One region of the Pseudomonas sp. 2835 genome, then DNA from elsewhere that is predicted to be linked to it. Evidence: predicted binding sites of a transcription regulator. Region 1 holds the regulator's gene; each other region holds the start of a gene.
What was found. The regulator sigma-54, encoded in region 1, starts transcription at its own class of promoters, with help from an activator protein. The targets are predictions, from matches to a motif close to ANTGGCATNNANNTTGCTNT.

Region 1 (4,212 bases):
CCGTTTTGTACGTCCAGTACGACCTGGTACAAGGATTCGTTACTGGCGGCCGCACGCAGTTTTTCGCGTACGTCCTGGCGGTCGAGCATGCTGGCGATCTGGCGCAGCAGCTCCAGGTGCGCATCGGTAGCCGCTTCCGGGACCAGCAGTACGAACAGCAGGTCGACCGGGGCGCCATCGATGGCGTCGAAATCAATAGGGGCGTCAAGGTGCAACAGCGCGCTGACCGGCGACTCACAGCCCTTGAGGCGGCAATGGGGAATGGCAATGCCGTTGCCGAAACCGGTGGAGCCCAGTTTTTCCCGGGCGATCAGGGCTTCGTACACGATCTGGGTGTCCAGCTCGGGCACTTCTTTGCCGATCAGATTGGCGATCTGTTCGAGCGCACGTTTTTTACTGCCGCCCGGCACGTTCACGAGGGAACGGCCGGGGGTCAGGATGGTTTCAAGTCGGATCATGGATGAGGGGGATCAGCGGGCCGCTGCACCTTGCAGCAGGCTTTGCTGTTTTTCCTTGTGTTTTTTCAGTTGGCGGTCGAGCTTGTCAGTCAAGGCGTCGATCGCTGCATACATGTCTTGGTGTTCGGCATTTGCAACCACTTCGCCGCCCGGGATCTGCAGGGTGGCCTCGATCTTCTGTTGAAGCTTCTCGACCTTCATGATTACCGTCACATTGGTAATCTTGTCGAAATGCCCCTCCAAGCGAGCAAGCTTTTCAAGTACGTACTCACGCAGGGGCTGAGTAACTTCTACATGCTGTCCACTGATATTGACTTGCATACAGCTTCTCCTTTGTTGCCGGTGCATAAGAGGCAGGTATTGCGCCTGCCACTGAACTGCGGTGGCACACCTCAGGAGCCGTTACATCAATCGCTTGCGCTCGCTCGACGGTGCAATGCCGAGGGACTCGCGGTACTTGGCGACGGTGCGACGTGCTACCTGGATGCCTTGTGCCTCCAGTAAACCAGCGATCTTGCTGTCACTCAATGGCTTTTTCTGATTTTCCGCTGCAACCAGTTTCTTGATGATCGCGCGGATCGCCGTGGACGAGCATTCACCGCCTTCGGAGGTGCTGACGTGGCTGGAGAAAAAGTACTTCAGCTCGTAAATTCCGCGGGGCGTGTGCATGTATTTTTGCGTGGTCACGCGGGAAATGGTCGACTCGTGCATGCCCACCGCTTCGGCGATGTCGTGCAGCACCAGCGGCTTCATCGCCTCGTCGCCATGATCGAGGAAGCCGCGCTGGTGCTCGACGATCTGGGTGGCGACCTTCATCAAGGTTTCGTTGCGGCTTTGCAGGCTCTTGATGAACCAGCGCGCCTCCTGCAACTGGTTGCGCATGAAGGTGTTGTCGGCGCTGGTGTCGGCGCGACGGACGAAGCCTGCGTACTGCGGGTTGACGCGCAGGCGCGGTACCGCTTCCTGGTTGAGCTCGACCAGCCAGCGCTCGTTGTCCTTGCGCACGATCACGTCGGGTACCACGTATTCGGCTTCGCTGGATTCGATTTGCGAGCCCGGGCGCGGGTTGAGGCTCTGTACCAGTTCGATGACCTGGCGCAGCTCGTCTTCCTTGAGCTTCATGCGGCGCATCAGCTGGCTGTAGTCGCGGCCGCCGAGCAGGTCGATGAAGTCGCTGACCAGGCGCTGGGCTTCGGTCATCCACGGCGTGCGCGGCGGCAGTTGGCGCAGTTGCAGCAACAGGCACTCGCTGAGGTTGCGCGCGCCGATACCGGCGGGCTCGAACTGCTGGATGCGGTGCAGCACGGCTTCGACTTCGTCCAGCTCGATGTCGAGCTCGGGGTCGAAGGAGTCGCAGATTTCTTCCAGGGTTTCGTCGAGATAACCCTGGTTGTTGATGCAGTCGATCAGGGTCACGGCGATCAGCCGGTCGGTGTCGGACATCGGTGCCAGGTTGAGCTGCCAGAGCAGGTGGCTCTGCAGGCTTTCGCCAGCGGAGGTGCGGGTGGTGAAGTCCCACTCGTCATCATCGTTGCTGGGCAGGCTGCTGGCGCTGGTCTGGTAGATGTCTTCCCAAGCGGTATCGACCGGCAGCTCGTTGGGGATGCGTTCGTTCCATTCGCCTTCTTCGAGGTTGTCCACCGTCGGGGCGGTCTCCTGGAAGCTGGTTTCCTGAACTTCGGCGACGGGTTTGCTCTCGGCGTTGTCGGCCATCGGGTCGCTGTTGTCGAAGTCGTCGCCATCTTCCTGGCGCTCGAGCATCGGGTTTGATTCCAGCGCTTCCTGGATTTCCTGCTGGAGATCCAGGGTAGAAAGCTGGAGCAGACGTATGGCCTGTTGCAACTGCGGGGTCATCGTCAGTTGCTGGCCCATTCTTAGGACGAGCGATGGTTTCATGGCAGGGGCTTAACACCTTATTTGCCGGCGCACATGCGCCATCCACTACAAGGGCACCGAAGCGCCAACTTTAAGCAAATTATATGCCTGAAATTGCAGCGTTTGCCTAGAGCGCCGTAACAATTAAGCCATCATCTGGCCTGTTTACGAGCGCTCCGGCAGCGCCTTACACCTTGAGCCTACAGGCGGAACTCATGGCCGAGGTAAACCTCTTTGACCAGGTCGTTGGCCAGGATGGTCTCTGCATCGCCTTCGGCGATCAGCTGGCCATCGTTGACGATGTAAGCGGTTTCGCAGATATCCAGGGTTTCACGGACGTTGTGGTCGGTGATCAGAACGCCGATGCCCTTGGCCTTCAGGTGATGGATGATCTGCTTGATGTCGCCAACCGAGATCGGGTCGACACCGGCAAAGGGTTCGTCGAGCAGGATGAACTTGGGTGCGGTGGCCAGGGCGCGGGCAATCTCGACGCGGCGGCGCTCACCACCGGAAAGGCTCATGCCGAGGTTGTCGCGGATGTGGCTGATGTGGAATTCCTGCAGCAGGCTTTCCAGCTCCTTGCGCCGGCCATCGCGGTCCAGGTCCTTGCGGGTTTCGAGGATCGCCATGATGTTGTCGGCGACCGACAGCTTGCGAAAGATCGAGGCTTCCTGCGGCAGGTAGCCAATACCGGCGCGGGCACGGCCGTGCATGGGCTGGTGACTGACATCAAGGTCGTCGATCAGCACGCGGCCCTGATCGGCCTGAACCAGGCCGACGATCATGTAGAAGCAGGTAGTCTTGCCGGCGCCGTTAGGGCCGAGCAGGCCGACGATCTGGCCGCTGTCGATCGACAGGCTGACGTCGCGGACCACTTGCCGGCTCTTGTAGCTCTTGGCCAGGTGCTGGGCTTTGAGGGTTGCCATTTACTCGGCCTTCTTCTTCGGCTGGATCACCATGTCGATGCGCGGACGCGACTCGGTGACTTTGCCACCGCGACCGGCGGTAGCGATCTGTTTCACCGTGTCATAGACGATCTTCTCGCCTTCGGTGGTGTTGCCTTCGTTGATAACCTTGGCGCGGTCGATCAGGACGATGCGGTTTTGCGGCGCATTGTACTGGATGGTCTTGCCATAGCCCTGCATCTTGTCTGGCTTGGCGGCGCTCTGCTGCTGTTCGAAGTAGGCCAGGTTGCCCACCGAGGTCACCACGTCGATGTCGCCACCGGCGGTACGGGTGATGGTCACGGTGTTGCCTTTGATCATCATCGAGCCCTGGGTGATGATCACGTCACCGGTGTAGGTGGCGATGCCTTTCTTGTCGTCCAGTTGAGCGTGGTCGGCCTGGATGCGGATCGGCTGGTCACGGTCGTTCGGCAGGGCCCAGGCGCTCGCGCTTCCCAGTGCTGCGCTCAGGCTGAGCAAAAAGGGGAGGGTTTTAACGAGCCTCATACTGTCCTCTTACGTTGGACAGCAGGTCCATCCTGCCGTCTTTCAAATACGCTTTCATTCCATTGCCCGTAGTGACGCCACCGGCGCCGTCGATTCTAACGGCTTGCTCGGTTTGCGCATATTGCTTCTGCGGGAATACCGTCATGCGGCTGCTGGTAATGATCATGGTGCGGTTCTTTTCGTCGGTGCGGGCAACCCGTACCGAATCGATCAGTTCGACTTCGCTGCCGTCGGGATTGACCTCGCCGCGCTCGCTCTGCACGTGCCACGGATAAGTGGTGCCGCGGTACATCTGCAGGTCGGGTTTGGTCAGCAGGGTGACTTCGCTGGCCTTGAGGTGCTCGACCTTGTCGGCGGTCATCTCGTACTGCATCTTGCCGTCAGGCAAAAACTGCACGCTGTGAGCGTTCACCGCGTAATAGTCGATG
Region 2 (4,212 bases), on a different contig from region 1:
TGGTCTTCCTGGGCATCAGGGTGGCGAATGTCGATCACCACCTGCCCGGCCAGCGCCTGGCTTACTTCTTCGATCTGGATATCCTGGCTGAGTTCATCGATCACGTGGTCGATGGAGATCAGGCGGGCGCGCTCCAGGGCACGCTCGAGCACCGCCATGTCGAACTGCTTCTCTTCATGGTCGACGCGATGACGCTTGGCGCAGGTAGTCGGGTTCACCGAAATAACGCCGCAGTATTCAGGCATGTGCTTGGCAAACTCGGCGGTGCCGATCTGCTGGGCCTGGTCGATGATGTCCTGCTTGTGGCTGGCGAGCAAGGGGCGCAACACCAGTTTCTCGGTGGCCGAGTCGATCACCGCAAGGTTTGGCAGGGTCTGGCTCGAGACCTGGGAGATGGCTTCACCGGTCACCAGGGCGTCGATCTGCAGACGGTCGGCGATGTTGGTCGCCGCACGCAGCATCATGCGCTTGAGGGTCACGCCCATGTAGCTGTTGTCGACCTTGCCGAGGATCTCGCCGACCACTTCTTCGAACGGCACGCTGACGAACAGCACGCGCTGGCTGCTGCCGTACTTTTTCCACAGGAAGTGGGCGACTTCCATCACCCCCAGCTCGTGGGCACGGCCGCCAAGGTTGAAGAAGCAGAAATGGGTCATCAGGCCACGGCGCATCATCTGGTAGGCGGCGACGGTGGAGTCGAAGCCACCGGACATCAGCACCAGGGTCTGCTCCAGCGCGCCCAGCGGGTAACCGCCGATGCCTTTGTGCTGGTTGTGGATGATATACAGGCGCTTGTCGCGCACCTCGATGCGCACTTCGACTTCCGGGGTACGCAGGTCGATACCGGCTGCGCCGCACTGCTGGCGCAGCTGGCTGCCGACGTAACGGTCGACGTCCATCGAGCTGAAGTCATGGTGGCCACCACGCTTGCAGCGTACGGCGAAGCGCTTGCCGGCCAGCAGGTGACCGAAGTGCTGCTTGCACTTGGCGACGATGTCGTCGAAATCACCCAGCGGGTATTCGTCGACCTGCAGGAAGTGGGCAATGCCCGGCGTGCAGCTCAAACGCTCGGTCATCTCGCGCAGGACTTTCTCGTCCTCGATGTGAGTGATCACTTCGAGGTTATCCCAGACACCGTTAACCGCGAGCGCAGGATCGAGGTCCTTGAGCACGTTGCGGATGTTGCGGGCCAGTTGACGGATGAAGCGCTTGCGAACCGGCCGGCTCTTGATGGTGATCTCTGGGAAGACTTTTACGATTAGTTTCATGAAAAACAGCGCGCGAGGTGCCGACTAAAAAAGTGGGGCGCGGATTATAGCGGAAATTGCTCAAGCTTTGAGCAACTTTTGTACAGAAGGTTTTCTGCGCACCAAAATGATGCATCATGCAGGTTTAGCGCATCTTTAAAGTGCAGAAAAAAGCCGCGGATTTATCAATTCGGCCGAAAACGCTTGGGTTTGGGGCAAAAATCCCAACTCGGGGCACTGGCATGCAATTTGCTCCCTTGTGAGGCAGGTTGCCTTGGCCGACTATTCGCGCCCGGCATCACCCAAATTAAAGGGCTGCACAGGCAAGCTCTACCCCACCCGGAGGACACTATGTCGAAGTCGGTTCAACTCATCAAAGATCATGACGTTAAATGGATTGATCTGCGCTTCACTGACACCAAAGGCACTCAGCACCACGTGACCATGCCAGCTCGTGACGCGCTGGATGAAGATTTCTTCGAAGCCGGCAAGATGTTCGACGGTTCCTCCATCGCTGGCTGGAAAGGCATCGAAGCCTCCGACATGATCCTGATGCCGGACGACTCCTCCGCCGTGCTCGACCCGTTCACTGAAGAGCCGACCCTGATCCTGGTCTGCGACATCATCGAACCTTCGACCATGCAAGGCTACGACCGCGACCCACGCGCCATCGCCCGCCGCGCCGAAGAGTACCTGAAGACCACCGGTATCGGTGACACCGTGTTCGTCGGTCCAGAGCCTGAATTCTTCATCTTCGACGAAGTGAAGTTCAAGTCCGACATCTCCGGCTCGATGTTCAAGATCTACTCCGAGCAAGGCTCGTGGATGTCCGACCAGGACGTCGAAGGCGGCAACAAAGGCCACCGTCCAGGCGTCAAAGGCGGCTACTTCCCGGTACCACCGTTCGACCACGACCACGAAATCCGTACTGCCATGTGCAACGCCATGGAAGAAATGGGCCTGGTCATCGAAGTCCACCACCACGAAGTGGCAACTGCCGGCCAGAACGAAATCGGCGTGCAGTTCAACACCCTGGTGAAGAAGGCTGACGAAGTTCAGACCCTCAAATACTGCGTGCACAACGTTGCCGACGCCTACGGCCGCACCGCAACCTTCATGCCTAAGCCACTGTACGGCGACAACGGCTCGGGCATGCACGTGCACATGTCCATCTCCAAAGATGGCAAGAACACCTTCTCCGGCGAAGGCTATGCCGGCCTGTCCGACACCGCCCTGTACTTCATCGGCGGTATCATCAAGCACGGTAAGGCCCTGAACGGCTTCACCAACCCGGCTACCAACTCCTACAAGCGTCTGGTACCAGGCTTCGAAGCACCGGTCATGCTGGCCTACTCGGCGCGCAACCGTTCCGCCTCGATCCGCATCCCGTACGTTTCCAGCCCGAAAGCCCGCCGCATCGAAGCGCGCTTCCCGGACCCGGCTGCCAACCCGTACCTGTGCTTCGCAGCACTGATGATGGCCGGCCTGGACGGTATCCAGAACAAGATCCACCCAGGCGATGCCGCCGACAAGAACCTGTACGACCTGCCGCCTGAAGAGGCGAAAGAGATCCCACAGGTTTGCGGCAGCCTGAAAGAAGCCCTGGAAGAGCTGGACAAAGGCCGTGCGTTCCTGACCAAGGGCGGCGTGTTCTCCGACGACTTCATCGATGCCTACATCGCGCTGAAAAGCGAAGAAGAAATCAAGGTCCGCACCTTCGTACACCCACTGGAATACGAGCTGTACTACAGCTGCTAAGCCAGTGACGCTCGCGCAAGCGGCGTAGCTTGAAAAAGGCCTCCTTCGGGAGGCCTTTTTCATACATGTTCTTCAGACCCTCCTGATAGGGCATCCCACTGACCTCGACCATGCTGGCTCGGCACACCACGCCCGAGCCCATCATGATCCGCACCTTCATCACGCTTTTTCTGCTTGCCCTGCTGGCAGGTTGCAGCACCCCGCCAGCACAGCTCGATTCACAGGTGCTGCTGCGCACCAGCAAAGCCTGGGATGGCAGCCCCTACCCGCGTTACCCCGACGGGCCTGCGGAGCTGACCCTGGTTAAAATCCACATTCCGCCTGAAACAACCCTCGACTGGCACAGCCATCCGCAGCCCAACGCCGGCTACCTGCTTGCAGGTGAACTGCTGGTGGAAACCCGCGACAGCAACAAACAGGTAAGCATCAAGGCCGGAGACGCCCTCGCCGAGATCGTCGATGGCGTACATCGTGGGCGTACTGGCAGGCAGCCGGCCGAGTTGATCGTTTTTTATGCAGGCAGCCAGGGTGTGCCGCTTTCCCAGCCTGCGGCATCTACCACCCCACTCACCGCCTTGCTCAATAGCATCGACCAGCGCCTGCTCATCGCCCACGCGGTCGCCCTGAACAAATGGGACTCGGGCCAGCCAGTAGAAGCACCTGAACGCGAGCAGCAGGTGATTGCCAACGCTCGGGCCCAGGCCGTGCGTTTTGGTGTCGATGAACAACGGGCAGCGCTGTTCTTCGCCGACCAGATCGAAGCCAACAAGCTGCTGCAGTACAGTGCGCTGTCGCGCTGGCACGCCGTCGGCAGCGCACCGCAAACCCCGCGGGTCGACCTGAGCAGCCAGTTGCGCCCGCAGCTGGATCGCCTGCAACGCACCCTGCTAGGCCAACTGGCCGAGTTTGATCGCAACCGCCCGACGCAATGCCAGGCGAACCTCGCCCAAGCCATCGCTCAACAGGGCAAAGACCCACAGCAATCCCTGGCCCTGATTCGCGCCACCACGCATTTGTGCTCGCCGCAGTAATCCTTCCTCTATGCTCTATATTGGTGCACGCATCTGCCTGCACCTGAGCAACTCAGCCCATTTTGGTTCACGAAAAGCGCGACTTCAGGACTTTGTAGGCATTTTTCGCGCAAATACAGGTCTTAATCCGGAAATTCCGCTTCTTTTCGGAGCCTTGGTTTGCTTTTTGCATTTTC
Region 3 (4,212 bases), on a different contig from region 1:
ACGATGTGCGCGGCGTCAGCTATGCCGTTTTGCGCGAAGCATCGCAGCAGTGGCCGTGTGAGCCTGGGCGCAAGAATGAGCGCAGCCCGCTGCGCTATCGCAACGACGGCGTCAGCCAGGCCCTGCGCCACGACGGCCAAGGCGAGGTACCTGCCATTGCCTTTCCCACTCGCAGCGGCAAGGCACGTTTTTTTGCCCGTCCGTGCCTGCCCGCTGCCGAGCTGCCGGACGCCGATTTTCCGCTGGTACTCAACACTGGGCGGGTCCAGCACCAGTGGCACACCCTGACCAAGACCGGCAAGGTGGCGGCGCTGAACAAGCTCGACCCCGGGCCGTTCGTGGAGATTCACCCGGACGATGCCGAGCGCCTGGGTATCGCTGACAAGGATCAGGTGCAGATCCGCTCGCGACGCGGGCAGGCCGTGCTGCCGGCACGGCTCAGCCCCCGGGTGCTGCCGGGCAACTGCTTTGCGCCGTTTCACTGGAACGACGTTTATGGCGAGAACCTGGCGATCAATGCCGTCACCAGTGACGCCGTCGACCCGCTATCGCTGCAGCCGGCCTTCAAGTTCTGCGCGGTGGCCCTGAGCCGGGTGGCCGGTGAGCGCATAGATGCCGTCCAGATCGATCATCAGCCTGTTTCGTTGCAGGACAAACACCTGCTGCTCTGGGCCTCGCAGACCGGCAACGCTCAGGCCTTGGCCGAGCAATGTGCAGAGCGCCTGCGCCAGGTCGGCTTGCCGGTGCAGTTGAGCTGCATGGACGACATCGCCCTGGAACAACTGGACGGCCTGGCCAGCCTGCTGCTGATCGCCAGCACGTTTGGCGACGGTGATGCGCCCGACTGCGGCGCGGCGTTCTGGCGCGGGCTGCAGGGCGAGCATGCGCAACGCTGCGCCGGTTTGCCTTACGCGGTGCTGGCCCTGGGGGATTCCAGTTATGAACAGTTCTGCGGGTTTGGTCGCAAGCTGGATCAGCGCCTGGCCGAACTGGGCGCCAAGCGCTTGCTCGAACGGGTCGATTGCGAGGGCGATTTGCATGAATCAGCGGGGCAGTGGCTGCAGGCATTGCTGGGCAAGCTGGGCCACAGCGACCTGCTGCTCGAAGCACCAACGCCCACGGCTAGCGGTTTCAGCAAGATGCGGCCGTTGCCAGCCACCCTGGTCGGCAACCGCCTGCTCAACGGCCCAGGTGCGGTAAAGGAAACCCGCCAGTTGGTGTTCGACCTGGGCGACAGCGGTTTCACTTATCAGGCTGGCGACGCCCTGGGCGTATGGCCGCGCAACTGTCCGGGGTTGGTGGATGAACTGCTGACTGCCACCCGCTTCGACGGCGGTCGCAGTGTCAGCCTCAAGGGACAGGCCGACATGCCCTTGGCCGAGGCGCTGCTGGAACACCTGGAGATCGCCCGCATCACCCCGCAGATGCTTGAGGCTTTCGCCCCCGGTGATGCGCAACTGCGCGCCTTGCTTGAGCCGCACAACAAGGCTGTGCTCAAGGGCTGGCTGTGGGGCAAGCAACTGATCGACCTGGTGCATGCGTGCAAGCCCCAACTGAGCCTGCAGGCTTGGCTCGAATTGCTCAAACCCTTGCAGCCGCGGCTGTACTCGATCAGCTCAAGCCAGAAGCTGCATCCACATCAGGTGCACCTGACGGTTGCGACTGTGCGTTACGGGCGGCGCAAGGGCGTGTGCTCGACCTACCTGGCCGACCGCAGCGAGCCCGCTCGGGTCGAGATCTTCACCCAGCCGACCGCGCACTTTCGCCTGCCCGACGACAGCTCGGCGCCGGTGATCATGGTCGGGCCTGGTACTGGCGTGGCGCCGTTCAGGGCGTTCCTGCAGGAGCGTCAGGCGCAAGGTGCCAGCGGCCGCAACTGGCTGTTGTTTGGTGAACAGCAGGCGGCCACGGATTTCTATTACCGTGACGAGTTGTTGGCCTGGCAGCGTGACGGTCACCTGACCCGCCTGGACACCGCGTTTTCCCGCGACCAGGCGCAGAAGATCTACGTGCAGCAGCGCATGCTCGAGCAGGGCGCCGAGCTATGGCGCTGGCTGGAGGAAGGCGGGCATTTTTATATCTGTGGCGATGCCGGGCGCATGGCCCGGGATGTCGATACGGCGCTCAAGCAGGTGGTGCAGCAGCATGGCGGCATGAGTGTGGAGCGGGCCGAGGCTTATGTCGGCGAACTGAACCGTGCCAAGCGTTACCTGCGTGACGTGTATTGAAGTGCCCCATAACAGGGAGCGCTGCACCAGCCTGGGTCGGTAACGGCGCCAGTGGAACGCGCACAAACCCAGGTTTGAAAGGCTTTGGCACTTGGCACGCTCCCTGCTTTTACAGATTTACAACGTCCTCGCGGGTCAATGGCGATTCGCAACCGGGACTACAAAAACAGACCAGGCAAAGGCGCCTGGAGCTTCGGCTCCAGGCGCCTTTTTTTTGTTTTTCGGGGTTGGCCCCAGCAGCAAAGCCAGCGTGATTGGCCTTGAGTGAGGATCGGGTATGAATGGGTTTACCAGCATCGAAGCGCGGCAACAGCTGATCATCGTCGGCAACGGCATGGTCGGTCATCACTGCGTCGAGCAACTGATCGAACGCGGTGCCCTGGGCCGTTTCCAGGTGCGGGTGTTCGGCGAAGAACGCCAGCGCGCCTACGACCGCGTGCACCTGTCGGAATACTTCAGTGGCAGCGATGCCGAAACCCTGGCCCTGGGCGAGGCGGGCTTGTACGCCGGCCACGGCATTCACCTGCACCTGGGCGAGCCGGTGCTGGAGATCGATCGTGAGCGCTGCGAGGTGGTCACCGGCGCCGGGCGCTACCCTTACGATCAACTGGTGCTGGCCACCGGCTCCTATCCGTTCGTGCCGCCGATCGAAGGCTCGCAGGGGGCGGCGCGCCTGGTCTATCGCACCCTTGATGATCTCGATGCGATCCGCGTCGCGGCCGCCAGTGCTCGCCGTGGGGTGGTAGTCGGTGGCGGCCTGCTCGGTCTTGAGGCAGCCAATGCCTTGAAATCCCTCGGCCTGGAAGCCCACGTGGTGGAGTTCGCTCCGCGTCTGATGCCGGTGCAACTGGATGCCGAAGGCGGCGCCGCCTTGCGGGCGCAGATCGAAGCCCTGGGTGTCGGCGTGCACTTGTCGCGGGCGACTCAGGCCATCGTTGCCGGTGACGAGTACCGCTACCGGATGAACTTCGACGGCGGCGAGTTTCTGGAAACCGACCTGATCGTGTTCTCCGCCGGTATCCGCCCGCAGGATGCCCTGGGTCGCAGCAGCGGCCTGGATATCGCCCAGCGCGGCGGGGTGGTGATCGACAGTGGGTGCCGCAGCAGCGACCCGCGGATCTTTGCCATCGGCGAATGCGCGTCGTTGAACGGCAGCGTGTTCGGCCTGGTAGCGCCGGGCTATAGCATGGCGCGCACGGTGGCGGCGACGCTGGCCGGTGAAGACGCTGGCAGTTTTACCGGGGCCGACATGTCGACCAAGCTCAAGCTGCTCGGTGTCGATGTCGGCTCAATCGGCGACGCCCACGGCGCCACACCCGGGGCGCGCAGCTATCGCTTTATCGACGAAGCGGCGTCGGCCTATCGCCGCCTGGTGGTTGATGCCAGCGGCAAACGGGTGATCGGCGCGGTGCTGGTCGGCGACAACAGCTATTACGACACCCTGCTGCAGTACGTGCAGAACGGCATTGCCCTGCCCGCCGATCCGGCCGGGCTGATCCTGCCGCAGTCGGCCGGCGCGCCGGCACTGGGCGCCGATGCCTTGCCCGCCAGCGCGACCATTTGCTCCTGCCACAACGTCAGCAAGGGCGCGATCTGCGCTGCCATCGACAGTGGCTGCGGCGAGCTCGGCCAGCTCAAGCAGCAGACCAAGGCCTGTACCGGTTGCGGTGGGTGTGCGGCGTTGCTCAAGCAGGTCTTCGAGCATGAACTGATCGCCCGCGGCGTCAGCGTCGACAAGAGCCTGTGCGAACACTTCGCCTACACCCGCCAGGAGTTGTACGCGCTGGTGCGGGTTGAAGGCATCCTCAGTTTCGACGAGATGCTCGCCAAACATGGACGCGGGCACGTCGGCTGCGATATCTGCAAACCCACGGTCGGCTCGATCCTCGCCTCGTGCTGGAACCAGCCGATCATGGAACCATCGCTGGTGCCGCTGCAGGACACCAACGACACCTTCATGGCCAACATGCAGAAGAACGGCACC
Region 4 (4,212 bases), on a different contig from region 1:
TGGCATTGGTCACCTCGGCAGGGATCCAGCCGGTCAACTTGAAGACCTTGTTCACCACCTCGTAACCCGAGCCCGCGGCACCGGCAGTCATGCTCTTGACGCTACCGTCGGAGTTGAACTCAATGGTGCCTTCCAGCGCCTTTGGCGGCTCTTGGGCCGGGTTCAGCGGGTTGCGGCCATCGATCAGGGTATACGACTTCCAGGTGTTGGTCCCGGTCTTGACGTAGTACTGATCCATGACGTGCTCATTACCCTGGCTGTCGTAGATCTTGGTGGCGAAGGTCTTGTTCCAGCTGTTTTCGTCGGTCGGGCTGAAGGTGGTGGTCGCCGGAATGACCTTGTCCGACGAGTTCAGGTTCAGGCCCTGATCGATCGCGGTGGTGCTCTTTGGCGCCAACGCCGAAGTGTCGATCTTGAGGTCAGTCAGCACGCCATTGATGATCTTGCCGTTTTCATCGACGCCGTAGCCGCGCAGGCGCAGGCCGTCAGCAGTGACAACATAGTTGTCCTTGTTGGTCTGGAAGGCACCGGCACGGGTGTAGCTGAGCGCGCCGTTATCGCTGAGAACGAAGAAGCCCTGACCCTGGATACCCATGTCCAGCACGTTGCCGGTGTTGGTGATATCGCCATTGGTGAATTGCTGCGATACCGCTGCCAGGCGCACACCGTTACCGATGTTGTTGGTACCGACGCCGAGCTTGTTGGCCGAGTAGACGTCGGCGAATTCTGCGCGCGACGATTTGAAACCGGTGGTGGCGACGTTGGCGATGTTGTTGCCGGTCACGTCCAGTTGCTTGTTGGCTGCATAGAGACCGCTAAGGCCGATATTGAATGACATCTTTCACTCCTTGTGCCGCGTTAGCCGGCTCTATATACCGATGGTTTGGACTTTGGACAGGGCGATGCTGCCCAGGCCAGCAAGATTGAGCATCATCTCGCCGCCAGTCTGACTGATGGTGACGCTGCTGACGGTGGCCGGCAGCATGGTGTACATGTCCAGCTGCTTGCCATCGACAGTGGTCTTGGCGGCAAAGGTGTAGGTACCCGGATCGACCTTCTCGCCCTTGTCGTTGGTGCCATCCCAGACGAAAGAGGCATTACCGGCCTTCTGCGCCCCCATGTCGATGGTCTTGACCACCTTGCCATCCTTGTCGGTAATGGTGACGGTGGCATTGCTGAGCGCCTGCGGGACCACCACCGAACCGTTGAAGCTCTTGGTGGTGTCGACCACGGCCTTGTCGGTCTGGGCGATCACCGAGCGACCGACCAGCGACGAGGCCTGCAGCGCCTGCGAGGACTTGTAGTTGCCGGAAATCGCGGTCACCGACTCGTTCAGCGAGGTGATGCCTTCCAGGCTGCTGAACTGCGCCAGCTGGGCCACGAACTCGCTGTTGTCCTGCGGATCGAGCGGGTTCTGGTGCTGCATCTGGGTCACCAGCAACTGCAGGAACGCGTCCTTGCCCAGGGCCTGCTTGTTGGCGCCGGTCTTGCTGTTGGTGGCCGAGGCGATACCGGCGGCGCTGTTGGCGCTGGTTTCACTGTTCTTCTTGCCCGACGCCTTGATGACGTCGTTCAGGCTTACGCCGGCTGTTGGGTCATTAACACTTGCCATTGGCTTAGTCCTTTATCACTGACCCAGGGTCAGGACCTTCTGCATCATGGTTTTGGCCGTGTTCATCAGCTCGGCGTTGGTCTGGAACGAGCGGCTGGCGGAGATCATGTCGGCCATCTCTTCCACCACATTGACGTTCGGGTAGTAGACGTAGCCGTCCTTGTTCGCCGCCGGATGGTTCGGCTCGTAGCGCGCCTCGAGGTTGCTCTGGTCCTCGACCACGCCGAGCACCTGCACGCCCTGGCCGGCGGCGTCCTGATCCTGGAACAGCGACTGGCTGACCCCGGCCTGGGCCTGCTGGAAGGTAGTGGCGAACACCGGGTGACGGGCACGGTAGGTCTGGTCGATGCTCGACGAGACGGTCTCGGCGTTGGCGATGTTCGAAGCGACGGTATTCAGACGCGTGGTCTGGGCACTCATGCCGCTACCGGCAATGTTGAAGACACTGGCGAGGGACATGACTTACTCTCCGCGCAGGGCCGATACCAGCCCTTTGAATTTACTGTTGAGCAGCGTGAAGCTGGCCTGGAAACCCACGGCGTTTTCCGCGTAGCTCGATTGCTCGAGCTGGGCATCGACGGTGTTCTGGTCGATCGACGGCTGCATCGGCGTACGGTACTGCAAGGTCTCGTCGCCCATGCTCAAGCCTTCGGCTTCGATGTGCCGGGCGTTGGTACGGTCGAGGGCGAAGTGGCCCTTGCTGGTCTGCTCGGCCTGCGCCGCCAGCACCGAAGCGAAGTCCATGTCGCGCGCCTTGTAGTTGGGAGTGTCGGCGTTGGCGATGTTGTTGGCCAGCACCTCGGCACGCTGGGCGCGAAAGCCCAATGCCTTTTCGTGGATGCCGAGCGCTTTGTCGAAGCTGATGCTCATGTCGTGGAAACCTTCAAAGGTTTTTCGTTGACTGAGTCAGAGCAAGAGCCATGCCAAAAAACAAAACCCCGTAAATACGGGGCTTTGAGGAGTTTGCCGCCGGCGGCAATGCCAGAAAAGTGGCAAAAGAGCGGCAAGCGGCAAGCTTCAAGCGGCAAGAAAAAGCCAGGCGGCGCGCGATCTGCTCTCTTTCTTGCCGCTTGAAGCTTGTAGCTTGCCGCTAAAGCCTACTTGGCCTGGTAAATGATCCCTGGGCTGCACTGGACCATCTGGTAGTGATCCGGCAAACCGTTGAGAGCTTCAGAGGCCCCCAGGAACAGGTAGCCACCCGGCTTGAGGGTGCCGTGGATGCGCAGCAGGATGTCTTTCTTGACCTGTGCCGAGAAGTAGATCAGCACGTTGCGGCAGAACACGATGTCGAACTTGCCCAGGCTCGCATAACTGTCGAGCAGGTTGAACGAGCGGAATTCGACACGGCTGCGGATCGGCGCCTTGACCGCCCAGCGCCCCGGACCCTTGACGTCGAAGTAGCGCTGCAAACGCTCCTGGGACAGGCCGCGGGCAATCGCCAGGCTGTCGTACTCGCCGGTCTTGCAGTTGGTCAGCATCGAGCCGGAAAGGTCGGTGGCGACGATCTGCGCGCCCATCTTCAACTGGCCGATGTTGCTGCGCTCGAACTCGTCGATGGCCATGGAAATCGAGTACGGCTCCTGACCCGACGAACAGGCGGCCGACCAGATGCGCAGGCGCTGGCCAGGGTTGGCCTTGATCTGCTCGGGCAGAACCTTGTTCTTCAGCACCTCGAACGGATAGGTGTCGCGAAACCAGAGGGTTTCGTTGGTGGTCATGGCATCGACCACCTGCTCGCGCAAACCGCTGCGCGGCTGGCTCTGGATACGCTGCACCAGTTCGCCCAGGGACTTGATGCCCTGCTGTTCCATCAGCTTGTTGAGACGGCTGGAGACCAGGTATTGCTTATTTTCGCCCAGCAGGATGCCACAGGCTTTTTCCAGGAAGACCCGGAACTGTTCGAAATCCAAATTACCCGTAGACAATGATGCCGCCTCTTAAATCGTATGTACCGCCAGGGGCAAAGGCCCCCGGCCGTTAGTGCGTGGCCTTGATCCGATCAACAACGCGCTGGGCGAGGTCGTCCGGGCGGAATTTGGCCAGGAAGTCATCAGCACCGACCTTCTTGACCATCGCCTGGTTGAACACCCCGGAAAGCGAAGTATGCAGGATGATGTGCAACTTTTGCATGCGCGGGTCGCTGCGAATCTCGGCGGTCAGGGTGTAGCCGTCCATCTCCGGCATCTCGATGTCGGAGATCATCATCAGAAATTCTTCCTCCGGACGCTTGCCCTCGTCGACCAGCTTGCGCAGGTAGTCGAGCGCCTGACGGCCGTCGTTGAGCGCCACCACTTCGACGCCGACGGTCTGCAGGCACCGGCTGACCTGCTTGCGTGCTACCGACGAATCATCGACCGTCAGCACCCGCAGCATCACCGCCTTGTCCTGCACCTCGGCATCGACCACGCCGGCGGAAATCGCCTCGGAGGTCGGCGCTACTTCGGCGAGGATTTTCTCCACGTCGATGATCTCGACCATCTTGTTGTCAACCCGGGTCACCGCCGTCAGGTAGTGATCGCGCCCGGTACCCTTGGGCGGCGGATGGATCTCCTCCCAGTTCATGTTGACGATGCGCTCCACCGAATGCACCAGAAACCCCT

Region 2: the regulator sigma-54 is predicted to act here: its motif matches at 1,484-1,503, upstream of glnA (glutamate--ammonia ligase).
Region 3: the regulator sigma-54 is predicted to act here: its motif matches at 2,319-2,338, upstream of nirB (nitrite reductase large subunit NirB).
Region 4: the regulator sigma-54 is predicted to act here: its motif matches at 2,521-2,540, upstream of flgB (flagellar basal body rod protein FlgB).

What each region holds. Positions count from the first base shown of each region.
Region 1 covers NZ_JBNDLE010000002.1:345,394-349,605, forward strand. The annotation lists gene ptsN (PTS IIA-like nitrogen regulatory protein PtsN) at 1-458, opposite strand, end outside; gene hpf (ribosome hibernation-promoting factor, HPF/YfiA family) at 471-779, opposite strand; gene ABIE20_RS03685 (RNA polymerase factor sigma-54) at 861-2,354, opposite strand; gene lptB (LPS export ABC transporter ATP-binding protein) at 2,534-3,259, opposite strand; gene lptA (lipopolysaccharide transport periplasmic protein LptA) at 3,260-3,784, opposite strand; gene lptC (LPS export ABC transporter periplasmic protein LptC) at 3,771-4,212, opposite strand, start outside.
Region 2 covers NZ_JBNDLE010000011.1:8,739-12,950, forward strand. The annotation lists gene thiI (tRNA uracil 4-sulfurtransferase ThiI) at 1-1,268, opposite strand, end outside; gene glnA (glutamate--ammonia ligase) at 1,599-3,005, shown strand; gene ABIE20_RS16890 (chorismate mutase) at 3,149-4,036, shown strand.
Region 3 covers NZ_JBNDLE010000017.1:83,270-87,481, forward strand. The annotation lists gene ABIE20_RS21255 (molybdopterin-dependent oxidoreductase) at 1-2,228, shown strand, start outside; gene nirB (nitrite reductase large subunit NirB) at 2,506-4,212, shown strand, end outside.
Region 4 covers NZ_JBNDLE010000012.1:30,243-34,454, reverse strand. The annotation lists gene flgE (flagellar hook protein FlgE) at 1-838, opposite strand, end outside; gene flgD (flagellar hook assembly protein FlgD) at 869-1,612, opposite strand; gene flgC (flagellar basal body rod protein FlgC) at 1,628-2,071, opposite strand; gene flgB (flagellar basal body rod protein FlgB) at 2,075-2,482, opposite strand; gene cheR (protein-glutamate O-methyltransferase CheR) at 2,710-3,537, opposite strand; gene ABIE20_RS17740 (chemotaxis protein CheV) at 3,590-4,212, opposite strand, start outside.